DNA from 3 places in the Bacillus sp. T-10(2022) genome. Region 3 is predicted to be linked to each of the others. Evidence: a T-box and tRNA genes for the amino acid it is inferred to sense, from the RefSeq annotation. Region 3 holds a T-box; the other regions hold tRNA genes.
What was found. The T-box of region 3 lies ahead of thrS (threonine--tRNA ligase). A T-box ahead of a tRNA ligase gene usually reads a tRNA of that ligase, here a tRNA-Thr.
Positions count from the first base shown of each region.

Region 1: it has a tRNA-Thr gene. The T-box ahead of thrS (threonine--tRNA ligase) is inferred to sense a tRNA for this amino acid. The anticodon was not compared.
Region 2: it has a tRNA-Thr gene. The T-box ahead of thrS (threonine--tRNA ligase) is inferred to sense a tRNA for this amino acid. The anticodon was not compared.

Region 1 covers NZ_CP113518.1:4,826,871-4,829,839, reverse strand. The annotation lists rRNA gene OSJ91_RS23860 (23S ribosomal RNA) at 1-1,206, shown strand, start outside; rRNA gene rrf (5S ribosomal RNA) at 1,325-1,440, shown strand; tRNA gene OSJ91_RS23850 (tRNA-Asn) at 1,450-1,524, shown strand; tRNA gene OSJ91_RS23845 (tRNA-Ser) at 1,530-1,621, shown strand; tRNA gene OSJ91_RS23840 (tRNA-Glu) at 1,631-1,705, shown strand; tRNA gene OSJ91_RS23835 (tRNA-Val) at 1,721-1,796, shown strand; tRNA gene OSJ91_RS23830 (tRNA-Met) at 1,900-1,973, shown strand; tRNA gene OSJ91_RS23825 (tRNA-Asp) at 1,979-2,054, shown strand; tRNA gene OSJ91_RS23820 (tRNA-Phe) at 2,067-2,142, shown strand; tRNA gene OSJ91_RS23815 (tRNA-Thr) at 2,150-2,225, shown strand; tRNA gene OSJ91_RS23810 (tRNA-Tyr) at 2,242-2,325, shown strand; tRNA gene OSJ91_RS23805 (tRNA-Trp) at 2,336-2,409, shown strand; tRNA gene OSJ91_RS23800 (tRNA-His) at 2,427-2,502, shown strand; tRNA gene OSJ91_RS23795 (tRNA-Gln) at 2,538-2,612, shown strand; tRNA gene OSJ91_RS23790 (tRNA-Gly) at 2,616-2,690, shown strand; tRNA gene OSJ91_RS23785 (tRNA-Cys) at 2,699-2,772, shown strand; tRNA gene OSJ91_RS23780 (tRNA-Leu) at 2,781-2,861, shown strand.
Region 2 covers NZ_CP113518.1:5,018,825-5,025,832, reverse strand. The annotation lists rRNA gene OSJ91_RS24905 (16S ribosomal RNA) at 1-1,212, shown strand, start outside; rRNA gene OSJ91_RS24900 (23S ribosomal RNA) at 1,389-4,321, shown strand; rRNA gene rrf (5S ribosomal RNA) at 4,441-4,556, shown strand; tRNA gene OSJ91_RS24890 (tRNA-Val) at 4,568-4,643, shown strand; tRNA gene OSJ91_RS24885 (tRNA-Thr) at 4,654-4,729, shown strand; tRNA gene OSJ91_RS24880 (tRNA-Lys) at 4,750-4,825, shown strand; tRNA gene OSJ91_RS24875 (tRNA-Leu) at 4,834-4,915, shown strand; tRNA gene OSJ91_RS24870 (tRNA-Gly) at 4,924-4,998, shown strand; tRNA gene OSJ91_RS24865 (tRNA-Leu) at 5,011-5,099, shown strand; tRNA gene OSJ91_RS24860 (tRNA-Arg) at 5,109-5,185, shown strand; tRNA gene OSJ91_RS24855 (tRNA-Pro) at 5,197-5,273, shown strand; tRNA gene OSJ91_RS24850 (tRNA-Ala) at 5,291-5,366, shown strand; tRNA gene OSJ91_RS24845 (tRNA-Met) at 5,395-5,471, shown strand; tRNA gene OSJ91_RS24840 (tRNA-Ile) at 5,482-5,558, shown strand; tRNA gene OSJ91_RS24835 (tRNA-Ser) at 5,580-5,672, shown strand; tRNA gene OSJ91_RS24830 (tRNA-Met) at 5,774-5,847, shown strand; tRNA gene OSJ91_RS24825 (tRNA-Asp) at 5,854-5,929, shown strand; tRNA gene OSJ91_RS24820 (tRNA-Phe) at 5,953-6,028, shown strand; tRNA gene OSJ91_RS24815 (tRNA-His) at 6,041-6,116, shown strand; tRNA gene OSJ91_RS24810 (tRNA-Gly) at 6,121-6,194, shown strand; tRNA gene OSJ91_RS24805 (tRNA-Ile) at 6,200-6,276, shown strand; tRNA gene OSJ91_RS24800 (tRNA-Asn) at 6,289-6,363, shown strand; tRNA gene OSJ91_RS24795 (tRNA-Ser) at 6,365-6,455, shown strand; tRNA gene OSJ91_RS24790 (tRNA-Glu) at 6,459-6,530, shown strand; gene OSJ91_RS24785 (TraR/DksA C4-type zinc finger protein) at 6,571-7,008, opposite strand, start outside.
Region 3 covers NZ_CP113518.1:4,472,749-4,479,756, reverse strand. The annotation lists gene OSJ91_RS21890 (hypothetical protein) at 26-301, opposite strand; T-box leader at 415-636, shown strand; T-box leader at 666-887, shown strand; T-box leader at 919-1,140, shown strand; gene thrS (threonine--tRNA ligase) at 1,202-3,109, shown strand; gene OSJ91_RS21880 (hypothetical protein) at 3,267-3,788, opposite strand; gene OSJ91_RS21875 (LysE family transporter) at 3,939-4,565, opposite strand; gene asnA (aspartate--ammonia ligase) at 4,826-5,821, shown strand; gene OSJ91_RS21865 (MFS transporter) at 6,219-7,008, shown strand, end outside.

The sequences.
Region 1 (2,969 bases), 350 kb from region 3:
AATGACCCCGTAACTTCGGGAGAAGGGGTGCTTTTTAGGGTGAATAGCCCAGAAAAGCCGCAGTGAATAGGCCCAGGCGACTGTTTAGCAAAAACACAGGTCTCTGCAAAGCCGCAAGGCGAAGTATAGGGGCTGACACCTGCCCGGTGCTGGAAGGTTAAGGGGAGAGGTTAGCGCAAGCGAAGCTTTGAACCGAAGCCCCAGTAAACGGCGGCCGTAACTATAACGGTCCTAAGGTAGCGAAATTCCTTGTCGGGTAAGTTCCGACCCGCACGAAAGGTGTAACGATCTGGGCACTGTCTCAACGAGAGACTCGGTGAAATTATAGTACCTGTGAAGATGCAGGTTACCCGCGACAGGACGGAAAGACCCCGTGGAGCTTTACTGCAGCCTGATATTGAATTTTGGTACAGCTTGTACAGGATAGGTAGGAGCCTGAGAAGCCGGAGCGCCAGCTTCGGTGGAGGCGTTGGTGGGATACTACCCTGGCTGTATTGAAATTCTAACCCGCGCCCCTTATCGGGGTGGGAGACAGTGTCAGGTGGGCAGTTTGACTGGGGCGGTCGCCTCCTAAAGAGTAACGGAGGCGCCCAAAGGTTCCCTCAGAATGGTTGGAAATCATTCGTAGAGTGTAAAGGCACAAGGGAGCTTGACTGCGAGACCTACAAGTCGAGCAGGGACGAAAGTCGGGCTTAGTGATCCGGTGGTTCCGCATGGAAGGGCCATCGCTCAACGGATAAAAGCTACCCCGGGGATAACAGGCTTATCTCCCCCAAGAGTCCACATCGACGGGGAGGTTTGGCACCTCGATGTCGGCTCATCGCATCCTGGGGCTGTAGTCGGTCCCAAGGGTTGGGCTGTTCGCCCATTAAAGCGGTACGCGAGCTGGGTTCAGAACGTCGTGAGACAGTTCGGTCCCTATCCGTCGCGGGCGCAGGAAATTTGAGAGGAGCTGTCCTTAGTACGAGAGGACCGGGATGGACGCACCGCTGGTGTACCAGTTGTCTTGCCAAAGGCATAGCTGGGTAGCTACGTGCGGACGGGATAAGTGCTGAAAGCATCTAAGCATGAAGCCCCCCTCAAGATGAGATTTCCCATGGCGCAAGCTAGTAAGATCCCTGAAAGATGATCAGGTTGATAGGTCAGAGGTGGAAGCATGGTGACATGTGGAGCTGACTGATACTAATAGATCGAGGACTTAACCAACGCTTTTTAAAAATGAAATACCTTCTTATTATCTAGTTTTGAAGGAATGAAAATTTCTTCTTGCATTTTCTCAAAAAGACGTTATAATAATATATGTCTTGAAAAAATGTAAACATTGTTTGGTGACGATAGCGAAGAGGTCACACCCGTTCCCATTCCGAACACGGCAGTTAAGCTCTTCAGCGCCGATGGTAGTTGGGGGTTTCCCCCTGTGAGAGTAGGACGTCGCCAAGCTTATATTGTTCCGCAGTAGCTCAGTGGTAGAGCATTCGGCTGTTAACCGAACGGTCGTAGGTTCGAGTCCTACCTGCGGAGCCATTATTGGAGAGCTGTCCGAGTGGCCGAAGGAGCACGATTGGAAATCGTGTAGACGGGTAACCCTGTCTCAAGGGTTCAAATCCCTTGCTCTCCGCCATTTATACCTGGCCCGTTGGTCAAGCGGTTAAGACACCGCCCTTTCACGGCGGTAACACGGGTTCGAATCCCGTACGGGTCACCATTTAGACAACATATTGGAGGATTAGCTCAGCTGGGAGAGCATCTGCCTTACAAGCAGAGGGTCGGCGGTTCGATCCCGTCATCCTCCACCATTTTTCAATAAGATCAGGTTGTTTCTGCATAAAGGATTGATTATTCAGCCCATTGAAACGCTCAACACGAAAACTTGATGCTTAATAGCAACATTATTATCGTCGCGGGGTGGAGCAGTCCGGTAGCTCGTCGGGCTCATAACCCGAAGGTCGCAGGTTCAAATCCTGTCCCCGCAATCTATGGTCCCGTGGTGTAGCGGTTAACATGCCTGCCTGTCACGCAGGAGATCGCGGGTTCGATTCCCGTCGGGACCGCCATTTTTATTGTTTGGCTCAGTAGCTCAGTCGGTAGAGCAAAGGACTGAAAATCCTTGTGTCGGCGGTTCGATTCCGTCCTGAGCCACCATAGTAGTGCCGGTGTAGCTCAACTGGTAGAGCAACTGACTTGTAATCAGTAGGTTGGGGGTTCAAGTCCTCTTGCCGGCACCATGTTTCATCCATATGCGGAGGGGTAGCGAAGTGGCTAAACGCGGCGGACTGTAAATCCGCTCCTTCGGGTTCGGCAGTTCGAATCTGCCCCCCTCCACCATTTTTCTTACAGGGGTATAGTTTAAAGGTAGAACAGAGGTCTCCAAAACCTCCAGTGTGGGTTCGAGTCCTACTACCCCTGCCAATTTCAATCCTATAATGGCGATTGTGGCGAAGTGGTTAACGCACCTGATTGTGGTTCAGGCATTCGTGGGTTCGATTCCCATCAGTCGCCCCATTTAATAAAACATGATATAATGATTACAACGTTATTGGGCTATAGCCAAGCGGTAAGGCAACGGATTTTGATTCCGTCATGCGAAGGTTCGATCCCTTCTAGCCCAGCCATATGCGAAAGTAGTTCAGTGGTAGAATACAACCTTGCCAAGGTTGGGGTCGCGGGTTCGAATCCCGTCTTTCGCTCCAAAAACGTTGGCGGCATAGCCAAGCGGTAAGGCAGAGGTCTGCAAAACCTTTACCACCGGTTCGATTCCGGTTGCCGCCTCCAACAAACATGCCGGTGTGGCGGAATTGGCAGACGCGCACGACTCAAAATCGTGTTCCTCTGGAGTGCCGGTTCGACCCCGGCCACCGGTATCATGAAAAACGTTAATGAACGTTGAGTTAAAAGGATTCTTACAGAAAATGTAGGAGTCCTTTTTTCGTTGTCTACATACGATTTTCTCCGAAATAATCTGATTCATA
Region 2 (7,008 bases), 550 kb from region 3:
CCAGACTCCTACGGGAGGCAGCAGTAGGGAATCTTCCGCAATGGACGAAAGTCTGACGGAGCAACGCCGCGTGAACGAAGAAGGCCTTCGGGTCGTAAAGTTCTGTTGTTAGGGAAGAACAAGTACCAGAGTAACTGCTGGTACCTTGACGGTACCTAACCAGAAAGCCACGGCTAACTACGTGCCAGCAGCCGCGGTAATACGTAGGTGGCAAGCGTTGTCCGGAATTATTGGGCGTAAAGCGCGCGCAGGTGGTTCCTTAAGTCTGATGTGAAAGCCCACGGCTCAACCGTGGAGGGTCATTGGAAACTGGGGAACTTGAGTGCAGAAGAGGAAAGTGGAATTCCAAGTGTAGCGGTGAAATGCGTAGAGATTTGGAGGAACACCAGTGGCGAAGGCGACTTTCTGGTCTGTAACTGACACTGAGGCGCGAAAGCGTGGGGAGCAAACAGGATTAGATACCCTGGTAGTCCACGCCGTAAACGATGAGTGCTAAGTGTTAGAGGGTTTCCGCCCTTTAGTGCTGCAGCTAACGCATTAAGCACTCCGCCTGGGGAGTACGGCCGCAAGGCTGAAACTCAAAGGAATTGACGGGGGCCCGCACAAGCGGTGGAGCATGTGGTTTAATTCGAAGCAACGCGAAGAACCTTACCAGGTCTTGACATCCTCTGACAACCCTAGAGATAGGGCTTTCCCCTTCGGGGGACAGAGTGACAGGTGGTGCATGGTTGTCGTCAGCTCGTGTCGTGAGATGTTGGGTTAAGTCCCGCAACGAGCGCAACCCTTGATCTTAGTTGCCAGCATTCAGTTGGGCACTCTAAGGTGACTGCCGGTGACAAACCGGAGGAAGGTGGGGATGACGTCAAATCATCATGCCCCTTATGACCTGGGCTACACACGTGCTACAATGGATGGTACAAAGGGCTGCAAACCTGCGAAGGTAAGCGAATCCCATAAAGCCATTCTCAGTTCGGATTGCAGGCTGCAACTCGCCTGCATGAAGCCGGAATCGCTAGTAATCGCGGATCAGCATGCCGCGGTGAATACGTTCCCGGGCCTTGTACACACCGCCCGTCACACCACGAGAGTTTGTAACACCCGAAGTCGGTGAGGTAACCTTCATGGAGCCAGCCGCCTAAGGTGGGACAGATGATTGGGGTGAAGTCGTAACAAGGTAGCCGTATCGGAAGGTGCGGCTGGATCACCTCCTTTCTAAGGATAATTACGAGAGCGCTTTTGTTTTGTTCAGTTTTGAATGAGTAATTCATTCAAATAGGAAAGACAGTCATCACGATGTGATGGATTCTTTCTGCTTTGTTCCTTGAAAACTAGATAATAGATAGAAGGCAATTAATTTTTTTCAAAGCATCTGTAAGATCTTTTTTAACGGTTAAGTTAGAAAGGGCGCACGGTGGATGCCTTGGCACTAGGAGCCGATGAAGGACGGGACTAACACCGATATGCTTCGGGGAGCTGTAAGTAAGCTTTGATCCGGAGATTTCCGAATGGGGAAACCCACTGTTCGTAATGGAACAGTATCTTTACCTGAATACATAGGGTACTGAAGGCAGACCCGGGGAACTGAAACATCTAAGTACCCGGAGGAAGAGAAAGCAAACGCGATTTCCTGAGTAGCGGCGAGCGAAACGGAATTAGCCCAAACCAAGAGGCTTGCCTCTTGGGGTTGTAGGACACTCAACATGGAGTTACAAAGGAACGGGGTAAATGAAGCGATCTGGAAAGATCCGTCGAAGAAGGTAAAAACCCTGTAGTTGAAACTTCGTTCCCTCCTGAGTGGATCCTGAGTACGGCGGGACACGAGAAATCCCGTCGGAAGCAGGGAGGACCATCTCCCAAGGCTAAATACTCCCTAGTGACCGATAGTGAACCAGTACCGTGAGGGAAAGGTGAAAAGCACCCCGGAAGGGGAGTGAAATAGATCCTGAAACCGTGTGCCTACAAGTAGTCAAAGCCCGTTAATGGGTAATGGCGTGCCTTTTGTAGAATGAACCGGCGAGTTACGATTTCATGCGAGGTTAAGTTGATGAGACGGAGCCGCAGCGAAAGCGAGTCTGAATAGGGCGAATGAGTATGAGGTCGTAGACCCGAAACCAGGTGATCTACCCATGTCCAGGGTGAAGTTCAGGTAACACTGAATGGAGGCCCGAACCCACGCACGTTGAAAAGTGCGGGGATGAGGTGTGGGTAGCGGAGAAATTCCAATCGAACCTGGAGATAGCTGGTTCTCTCCGAAATAGCTTTAGGGCTAGCCTCAAGATGAGAGTATTGGAGGTAGAGCACTGATTGGACTAGGGGCCCCCAACGGGTTACCGAATTCAGTCAAACTCCGAATGCCAAATACTTATTCTTGGGAGTCAGACTGCGAGTGATAAGATCCGTAGTCGAAAGGGAAACAGCCCAGACCACCAGCTAAGGTCCCAAAGTATACGTTAAGTGGAAAAGGATGTGGAGTTGCTTAGACAACCAGGATGTTGGCTTAGAAGCAGCCACCATTTAAAGAGTGCGTAATAGCTCACTGGTCGAGTGACTCCGCGCCGAAAATGTACCGGGGCTAAACGTATCACCGAAGCTGTGGATTGACACCGTATGGTGTCGATGGTAGGAGAGCGTTCTAAGGGCGTTGAAGTCAGACCGGAAGGACTGGTGGAGCGCTTAGAAGTGAGAATGCCGGTATGAGTAGCGAAAGAAGGGTGAGAATCCCTTCCACCGAATGCCTAAGGTTTCCTGAGGAAGGCTCGTCCGCTCAGGGTTAGTCGGGACCTAAGCCGAGGCCGAAAGGCGTAGGCGATGGACAACAGGTTGATATTCCTGTACCACCTATACATCGTTTGAACGATGGGGGGACGCAGAAGGATAGGGTAAGCGCGCTGTTGGATATGCGCGTCCAAGCAGTTAGGCCGGAAACGAGGCAAATCCCGTTTCCATTAAGGCGGAGCTGTGATGGCGAGGGAAATATAGTACCGAAGTTCCTGATTCCACGCTGCCAAGAAAAGCCTCTAGTGAGATGTAAGGTGCCCGTACCGCAAACCGACACAGGTAGGCGAGGAGAGAATCCTAAGGTGTGCGAGAGAACTCTCGTTAAGGAACTCGGCAAAATGACCCCGTAACTTCGGGAGAAGGGGTGCTTTTTAGGGTGAATAGCCCAGAAAAGCCGCAGTGAATAGGCCCAGGCGACTGTTTAGCAAAAACACAGGTCTCTGCGAAGCCGCAAGGCGAAGTATAGGGGCTGACACCTGCCCGGTGCTGGAAGGTTAAGGGGAGAGGTTAGCGCAAGCGAAGCTTTGAACCGAAGCCCCAGTAAACGGCGGCCGTAACTATAACGGTCCTAAGGTAGCGAAATTCCTTGTCGGGTAAGTTCCGACCCGCACGAAAGGTGTAACGATCTGGGCACTGTCTCAACGAGAGACTCGGTGAAATTATAGTACCTGTGAAGATGCAGGTTACCCGCGACAGGACGGAAAGACCCCGTGGAGCTTTACTGCAGCCTGATATTGAATTTTGGTACAGCTTGTACAGGATAGGTAGGAGCCTGAGAAGCCGGAGCGCCAGCTTCGGTGGAGGCGTTGGTGGGATACTACCCTGGCTGTATTGAAATTCTAACCCGCGCCCCTTATCGGGGTGGGAGACAGTGTCAGGTGGGCAGTTTGACTGGGGCGGTCGCCTCCTAAAGAGTAACGGAGGCGCCCAAAGGTTCCCTCAGAATGGTTGGAAATCATTCGTAGAGTGTAAAGGCACAAGGGAGCTTGACTGCGAGACCTACAAGTCGAGCAGGGACGAAAGTCGGGCTTAGTGATCCGGTGGTTCCGCATGGAAGGGCCATCGCTCAACGGATAAAAGCTACCCCGGGGATAACAGGCTTATCTCCCCCAAGAGTCCACATCGACGGGGAGGTTTGGCACCTCGATGTCGGCTCATCGCATCCTGGGGCTGTAGTCGGTCCCAAGGGTTGGGCTGTTCGCCCATTAAAGCGGTACGCGAGCTGGGTTCAGAACGTCGTGAGACAGTTCGGTCCCTATCCGTCGCGGGCGCAGGAAATTTGAGAGGAGCTGTCCTTAGTACGAGAGGACCGGGATGGACGCACCGCTGGTGTACCAGTTGTCTTGCCAAAGGCATAGCTGGGTAGCTACGTGCGGACGGGATAAGTGCTGAAAGCATCTAAGCATGAAGCCCCCCTCAAGATGAGATTTCCCATGGCGCAAGCTAGTAAGATCCCTGAAAGATGATCAGGTTGATAGGTCAGAGGTGGAAGCATGGTGACATGTGGAGCTGACTGATACTAATAGATCGAGGACTTAACCAACGCTTTTTAAAAAATGAAATACCTTCTTATTATCTAGTTTTGAAGGAATGAAAATTTCTTCTTGCATTTTCTCAAAAAGACGTTATAATAATATATGTCTTGAAAAAATTTTAACATTGTTTGGTGACGATAGCGAAGAGGTCACACCCGTTCCCATTCCGAACACGGCAGTTAAGCTCTTCAGCGCCGATGGTAGTTGGGGGTTTCCCCCTGTGAGAGTAGGACGTCGCCAAGCAGGTTTTATATGGAGGATTAGCTCAGCTGGGAGAGCATCTGCCTTACAAGCAGAGGGTCGGCGGTTCGATCCCGTCATCCTCCACCATTTTACACCTGCCGGTGTAGCTCAACTGGTAGAGCAACTGACTTGTAATCAGTAGGTTGGGGGTTCAAGTCCTCTTGCCGGCACCATTTTAAGATAGTACAAGCACGAGCCATTAGCTCAGTTGGTAGAGCATCTGACTTTTAATCAGAGGGTCGAAGGTTCGAATCCTTCATGGCTCACCATTTTATATGCGGGTGTGGCGGAATTGGCAGACGCACCAGACTTAGGATCTGGCGCCGCAAGGCGTGGGGGTTCAAGTCCCTTCACCCGCATCTTTCATGCGGAAGTAGTTCAGTGGTAGAATACAACCTTGCCAAGGTTGGGGTCGCGGGTTCGAATCCCGTCTTCCGCTCCACTTTTCGTATGTGCCGGGGTGGCGGAACTGGCAGACGCACAGGACTTAAAATCCTGCGGTAGGTGACTACCGTACCGGTTCGATTCCGGTCCTCGGCACCATCATAATATGCGCCCGTAGCTCAATTGGATAGAGCATCTGACTACGAATCAGAAGGTTGTAGGTTCGACTCCCGCCGGGCGCACCATGTTTTTATTGCGGGAAGTAGCTCAGCTTGGTAGAGCACTTGGTTTGGGACCAAGGGGTCGCAGGTTCGAATCCTGTCTTCCCGACCACGTGATTTTTAATGAATGGGGCCTTAGCTCAGCTGGGAGAGCGCCTGCCTTGCACGCAGGAGGTCAGCGGTTCGATCCCGCTAGGCTCCACCATTTTTCAATCAGATACTTATATTATATTGGCGGTGTAGCTCAGCTGGCTAGAGCGTACGGTTCATACCCGTGAGGTCGGGGGTTCGATCCCCTCCGCCGCTACCAATAAATATAAGGACCTTTAGCTCAGCTGGTTAGAGCAGACGGCTCATAACCGTCCGGTCGTAGGTTCGAGTCCTACAAGGTCCACCATATTCATTTTTTTAAAGCCGTGGAGGTATACCCAAGTTCGGCTGAAGGGATCGGTCTTGAAAACCGACAGGGGAGTCAAATCCCGCGGGGGTTCGAATCCCTCTACCTCCTCCATTTTTTTAAAAGCAGCAAGTTGTTTTTAAACAACCTTACATAGAGGAAGCGAAAAAACGATATACACGAAAACTTGATGCAAACCGTTTCATTATTACCGTCGCGGGGTGGAGCAGTCCGGTAGCTCGTCGGGCTCATAACCCGAAGGTCGCAGGTTCAAATCCTGTCCCCGCAATTATTAGGTCCCGTGGTGTAGCGGTTAACATGCCTGCCTGTCACGCAGGAGATCGCGGGTTCGATTCCCGTCGGGACCGCCATTTTTTAAATTTAATACAAATGTGGCTCAGTAGCTCAGTCGGTAGAGCAAAGGACTGAAAATCCTTGTGTCGGCGGTTCGATTCCGTCCTGAGCCACCATATCTTATTACGGCGGTTGTGGCGAAGTGGTTAACGCACCTGATTGTGGTTCAGGCATTCGTGGGTTCGATTCCCATCAGTCGCCCCATTTCGCGGGTGTAGTTTAGTGGTAAAACCTCAGCCTTCCAAGCTGATGATGAGGGTTCGATTCCCTTCACCCGCTCCAAATATGGGCCTATAGCTCAGCTGGTTAGAGCGCACGCCTGATAAGCGTGAGGTCGATGGTTCGAGTCCATTTAGGCCCACCATATTCATATTGTTCCGCAGTAGCTCAGTGGTAGAGCATTCGGCTGTTAACCGAACGGTCGTAGGTTCGAGTCCTACCTGCGGAGCCATGGGGAAGTACTCAAGAGGCTGAAGAGGCGCCCCTGCTAAGGGTGTAGGTCGCGCGAGCGGCGCGAGGGTTCAAATCCCTCCTTCTCCGCCATTTGGCCCGTTGGTCAAGCGGTTAAGACACCGCCCTTTCACGGCGGTAACACGGGTTCGAATCCCGTACGGGTCATAACAAAAAAGAAGCATACATTCATGTATGCTTCTTTTTTTCATTTCTTTTCATTGATATAACTATCTTTTTGTTTATAAGGAATGTCTCCAAGCTGGGAATCGATATTTTCTTCTTCTAATGTATCTTCATATTCCTTTTGCTTTTTGTTTGGTATATCCACTCTATTTTTCCCTTCGATATCATTTGCTGCAAATCCTTCATAGTCTTCTGGAAATCCATCCGTTTCATCTTCGGTTTTATAAAGATCATTATAATTGTCATGATCGCCGGTGTAATCAGATGGCGTTTCGGATGTACCGAATTTGGCGACATCACCAAAGCTATCTTCTTTATCCACTATTTCATTTCCATGACGATTTTCAAAATGATCACCCTTGGATGGAATTAGTATTTCCTCTTCCACTGGTCGCTCTTGTGCAGTAGGCCCTTTTGGGGCATGCTCGACACAGTAGAGGGTGTTTGGGATCGCTTCAAG
Region 3 (7,008 bases):
ATGATGAACGGGTTTTTCATTTCGATTAATTTTTCATCCAGGTCAAGAGCCTGACAATTTGAAATGGCTCATTCCAAACGAGAATGAAACTTAAAAGAAAGAATGCAGCCACAGCCAAAAACTTAGTCTTTCCTTGTTCATTGATAAACATGGCCCCGAAACTGCAAAACATACCAATAAGTAACGCACCGAATCCTGAAATCATAAGCAGCTCGGAGGCTTTTGGTAAAGCAAGGGAACAGCAAAATGCTAGTGTACCAATCACGGCAAATACGATAGACCAATTGCTTAAACTTTTCATAGAGACTCCTAATTATACCAATTTAGTGTATATAATAAAATAAATAAATTTGAGGTTGTCACTTATGGGAATATATTGTAATATATATAACAATATAAAAATCCATTTACATTTTAGAAGCATTGATAAGGATATGAATCATTTTTACGGTCTGCAGAGAGGGAAGGGCAGCTGCGAACTTCCTGGCTTAGGAAACTGATTTACCGCCTTTGAGCTATATCGGTGAACAAGAGTAACTGATATCGTCTAAGCTGCGTTACAAGCTCCAGAGCCATGAGTGTTTTCTTGCTTATGGGAAATTGGGTGGAATCACGGGTAACGCACTCGTCCCTTATTTAGGGATGGGTGCGTTTTTTATTATTATAATATTGCCATGATAAGGACATGAATCATTTTTACGGCCTTCAGAGAGGGAAGGGCAGCTGCGAACTTCCTGGCTTAGGAAACTGATTTACCGCCTTTGAGCTATATCGGTGAAAGAGAGTAACTGATATCGTCTAAGCTGCGTTACAAGCTCCAGAGCCATGAGTGTTTCTTGCTTATGGGAAATTGGGTGGAACCACGGGTAAACGCACTCGTCCCTTATATAGGGATGGGTGCGTTTTTTTATATATAAAAATATTGCGATGAAGAGGACATGAATCATTTTTACGGCCTGCAGAGAGGGAAGGGTAGCTGCGAACTTCCTGGCTTAGGAAACTGATTTACCGCCTTTGAGCTATATCGGTGAACAAAAGTAACTGATATCGTCTAAGCTGCGTTACAAGCTCCAGAGCCATGAGTGTTTTTTGCTTATGGGAAAATGGGTGGAACCACGGGTAAACGCACTCGTCCCTTGCATAGGGATGAGTGCGTTTTTTTATTATTAAAAAAAGGAGTGTTTATGTGATGGGTGAAAAAATGATTAAAGTTCAATTTCCGGATGGGCAGAAAAGGGAATATCCGCAAGGGGTGACAGTGGAAAGTGTGGCAGGGTCTATCAGCTCAAGTTTAAGGAAAAAGGCAGTAGCAGGAAAACTGGATAAGCAACTGGTTGATCTAAGTCACAAGCTTAATAAGGATGCCGAACTGTCGATCTTGACTCTGGATTCGGATGAAGGATTACAAGTATTACGACATACATCGGCACATGTTTTGGCGCAGGCTGTGAAAAGGTTATACCAAAACGTGGAATTAGGGATGGGGCCAGTCGTGGAAGATGGTTTTTACTATGATTTTAAGTTAGACCATCCTTTGAGTTCAGAAAATCTACAAGCCATTGAAAAAGAGATGGAGCATATCATAAGTGGAAATCTGGAAATTAAAAGGATCGAAGTGACTTATGAAGAAGCTGTGAAGTTATTCGAGGACAGAGGGGAGTCATTCAAGTTGGATATAGCAAAGAACATCCCTAATGGTGAAAAATTAACGCTCTATCAACAAGGGGAGTTCATCGATCTTTGCAGAGGGCCGCACCTTCCATCCACATCATTTGTAAAATCGTTCAAATTGACTCGTGTATCTGGTGCCTATTGGCGGGGAGACAATCAAAATGAAGTTCTTCAAAGGGTATATGGCGTGGCTTTCCGAAAGAAAAAAGATTTACAAGAGCATTTTGAATTTCTGGAAGAAGCGGCTAAACGCGATCACCGTAAATTAGGGAAGCAGTTGGAGTTATTCATGTTTTCGGAGGAAGCCCCTGGAATGCCGTTTTATTTACCGAAAGGACAAATCGTTAGAAATGAATTGGAGAAGTTCTCGCGGGAGCTTCAGACTGAGGCTGATTACGACGAAGTTCGGACTCCTTTCATGATGAACCAGCGCTTATGGGAACAATCGGGTCACTGGGATCATTACCATGAGAATATGTACTTTACAGAGGTGGATCAAACAAAATTTGCGATGAAGCCAATGAACTGTCCGGGTCATATGCTTATTTTCAAAAACAGTCTTTATTCTTACAGGGATTTACCGATCCGGATGGCCGAATTCGGTCAAGTCCACCGTCATGAATATAGCGGTGCATTGAACGGGATGCTGCGTGTCCGTACATTTTGCCAGGATGATGCCCACATCTATGTTCGGCAGGATCAAATCGAAAGTGAAATTAAACAAGTGTTTCATCTGATTGATAAGGTGTATCGCACTTTTGGATTCGAGTATTCCGTGGAGCTCTCGACTCGTCCAGAGGATTCAATGGGAGATGATTCCCTTTGGGAAGCTTCTGAAACAGCCTTGAAAAATGTACTGGAAAGCATCGGGATACATTATCAAGTTAATGAAGGGGACGGGGCATTTTATGGACCGAAAATTGATTTTCATATTAAAGATGCATTAAAACGAAGCCATCAATGTGCAACAATCCAGCTTGATTTTCAAATGCCCGACAAATTTGATCTGACTTACATCGATGAAAATAATGAAAAAGTACGTCCGGTCGTCATTCATCGTGCCATTTATGGATCGATCGATCGTTTTTTTGGAATTCTGATAGAACATTTTGCCGGTGCTTTTCCGGTATGGCTCGCCCCGGTGCAAGTACTGATCATCCCTGTCTCACAGGTTCATTTGAATTATTGTTTAAAGGTTCAAAAAGAACTGAAGAATCAAGGCATAAGAGTGAAAATTGATGATCGGAATGAAAAGCTGGGGTATAAAGTCAGGGAAGCACAGATGGGGAAAATCCCATATATGCTGGTTCTTGGAGATAAAGAAGAGGAAGAAAATCAAGTGAATGTCCGGAAATACGGGGAACAAGAATTTGAAAATGTCGCAATAGAAACGTTCATCGAGAAAATGGTTCAGCAAATAAAAGAACGCAGCATCTAATAAAAAAGCAGCTTAATCCGGAATTCACGAGTAAAAGTGCAAAACTCACGAGTAAATTACAAAATTCACGAGTAAAAGCATGAAATTCACGAGTAAATGCCCCTTGGATTATGTTTTTATAAAAAGAGACAGCCGAAATAGCTCGGCTGCCTTTTTTCTATCTACAAATCCATACCCAGCCAACGCCCGGAATGAACTGTTGGAAACAGTTACCGCCCGGTCCGCCTTGACCGCCACCTTGACCGCCACCTTGACCGCCGCCTTGACCGCCACCCTGGCCGCCGCCTTGACCGCCGCCTTGACCGCCACCTTGACCGCCGCCTTGACCGCCACCTTGGCCGCCGCCACCGACAGGGCAGGTTAATCCTAGGTATTGCAATCCGACTATATCTGTACGATGAACCTCATTTGGGATGCCACCTTCTAGTATCTGTACCATACCAGTGGCAGTATTGAGGCCCATCAAAATAAAGGTATGCTGGCTGTTACCCCAAAATGCTCTGAAACAATGACCTTGTCGGCCTGCGTTCAAATGGCTCTGAATAGTGGCTTCTGGAACCAGTGTTTGTACTGGCAGTCTGTTATCATAATAAGGCAAATCGGCATAAGAATTATCGTAATAATATGGATCATTATAATATGGATCATTATAAGAGTAATAACCGTAATTATTATACATTCAAGAAATCCTCCCTTTTTGTTTACCCTTTCAGGCTATGAACAAAGGGGGATAAGTGTCCGACATGGACAAAGATGGATACTAAAATGGGCAGCCTATTTTTATAATTTAAACGAATTTACGAGTAAACTCTTACATTTCCTAAACTCTTTATGTAAATAAAACCTTGGCTGCTTGGATGGCAAAGTAAATGCCAATCCCTATAAGGGATATTCCTGAAATGATCGAGATGCCCATTAAAATGGGTTTGGATAAAAAGCGTCTAAAGGTGCTGGCGATGATGGCCATAGCGAAATCCCAGGTTAAGAGGCCGACAAGGATACCTGAACTGTATAAAAGTAATTGTTCCATATCATATTTTGAAGCGGAGTTTGCGAGAATGGATCCATAAATCCCAAGCCAAAACAAAATGGATAAAGGATTCGAAAGGGACATGATGAATCCTGTCAGGAATGAAGAAAGAAGGGAATCTTTCGCTTTTCGTGCATTCACTTCAATCTTACCTGCACTTAACAGACTTTCAATTCCGGTATAGGTCAGGACGAAAAATCCAAAAAGCCATAAAAATGTCTTCATGAAAGAGTTGTCCAAAAAGTGGACGACACCGAAAAAGACGAGGGCTATAAATACAAAATCCGCTAAAATGGCACCCCAGCCAAAAACCCAGGCATGCCAAAAACCCTTCTTGATTCCTTTGTCCAATTGAGCAGCATTTATGGGACCGATAGGAGCCGCCAGTGATAAGCCTAATAATACATAGCTGAAAAAAACACCCAATTCATCACCTCATCGTTTGTTACATCTTCACTTATTTGAATGTATTCAGACAATTGGACTTGTACCACATTTTTGACCCTTTTTTTGAGGTGATAATTGTCCGGATTGGTGCTTATGGATGTACCTAGTCGTGACATGGGGGTTTTGTAACAACACAGAAAACTCCTTCATAATGTAATTTAGTCAAATGGAAAGACGCCAATTTTTAATGCATGCGCTATTCAAAGCGGAATTGGAGGATAATTATGCCTGAATTATCGATGCCGAATAAATACAAAACAATTCTTGATATCATGCATACGGATATTGCGATAAATGAAATTAAGGGTCATTTTGAAGAAGGAATTTCAAATGCGTTAAACCTGATTAAAGTATCAGCACCTATCATTTTAAATGAAGGTAATGGTATAAATGACAATTTAAATGGTGTGGAGCGGGTTCTTACCTTTGAAGCTCTGGATATTAAGAATAAACAAATAGAAGTGGTTCAATCTTTGGCAAAGTGGAAAAGAATCACTCTTTCTAGGTATGGTTTGGCGTGTGATGAAGGCATTTACACAAATATGAATGCGATAAGACGTGATGAAAAACTGGATCATTTACACTCGTTATTTGTGGATCAATGGGACTGGGAGAAAGTCATAACGAAAGAACAACGTAACGTAGATACATTAAAATCTGAAGTGGAAAAAATATATAGAGCCATTAAATCGACCGAACGTTATATGTTTGAATTCCATCATCTGCTTAAGCCTGTGTTACCTGATGACATTCACTTCATTACGACCCAGGAGTTGGAGGATTTATACCCGAATCTGACTTCGAAGGAAAGAGAGAATGTGGCAGCGAAGAAATATGGTGCAATTTTCATCATGAAAATTGGCGGAGAGTTACAATCGGGGGAAAAGCATGATGGACGTTCACCGGATTATGATGATTGGGACCTAAATGGAGATATCGTTTTATGGAATCCACTCTTGGAATGTGCTTTTGAAGTTTCTTCAATGGGAATTCGAGTAGATGAAAAGTCACTGTTAAAACAATTAAAATTATCCAAAAACGAAAATCGTAAGGTGCTCAATTATCATAAGGCCGTATTGGAAGGAAAGCTTCCGTATTCAATAGGCGGAGGAATAGGGCAATCCAGATTATGCATGTTTTTGCTAAAGAAAGCACATATTGGCGAGGTTCAGGTTTCGGTATGGAATGACCAAATTTTAAACGACTGTAAAAAGAGGAATATTACTCTTTTATAAAGACGAAAGCGGGATAGCCATTTTTAAACAGAAATGGAGAGTTTATCGAAAGAGGAGGTTTTTTTATATGGATTAAACCCCTCACTAGATTGAAGAAATTTGCAACACTCCTACCGAATAACTGGCTAGCTGAGATACCAAAGCCGCTAGCTTTGATGAGGTTTGGCAAACTGCTCTTCTTTTAATTTGTCTACAGTCTGACCCATTCTTAAAAAGAATGGGTTTTTTATTTTAACGGTCAAAAGGGGTAATTTTGGGTGAAGCGCAACTGAATAAATCTATCTGAGCTATAACATAATAATTGATGACATCTAATATATGATGCAAAACAAATTGGTTTCACAATGTTTACTTTTTATGCAATAAGTTGCTTTTATAATGGATGAGGAGTGTAAGTATGGAAGGTCATGAGAAGCAAAATAAAGATGTAAGCGTGTGGTGCCTGATCAGTATGGCATCGATTCCATTGGTAATGACACTTGGAAATTCAATGCTTATCCCGGTTTTGCCCATTTTCGAGGAAAAGGTGGGGATATCTTCATTTCAATCAAGCATGGTGATAACAAGCTATTCCGTAGCATCCATTTTTTTAATTCCCATTGCTGGTTATTTATCAGATCGATTTGGACGAAAAATGGTAATCCTGCCCAGTCTGATTCTAGCCCTAATCGGCGGATTGATAGCTGGTTATGCATCATGGAAAATGGAAAATCCCTATACATGGATCATCATTGGGAGGGTATTGCAAGGGATTGGGGCGTCTGGGGCCTCGCCCATCATTTTGCCTCTGGTGGGGGATTTATACAAAGATGATGATGAAAAAACGAGTTCTTGTTTGGGAATCATAGAAACCTCGAATACATTTGGGAAAGTACTTAGTCCAATATTAGGTTCCCTGTTTGCTGCATTTATCTGGTTTTTACCATTCTTCTCGATTTCATTCTTCAGTTTAATATCTATTGTTTTAGTCTTTTTCTTTATAAAGGTACCAAAGGAGAAGGATGAGCCGAAGAAATTCAAAGATTTCTGGCATGATACGAAAAAAATATTCAAGAAGGAAGGAAAATGGTTATATACGGTTTTCCTGATTGGTGTCTTTGTCATGTTGGTTTTGTTCGGTGTTCTTTTCTTTTTGTCTGATAATCTGGAAAAAATCCATGATTTGCATGGAATCAAAAAAGGTTTAG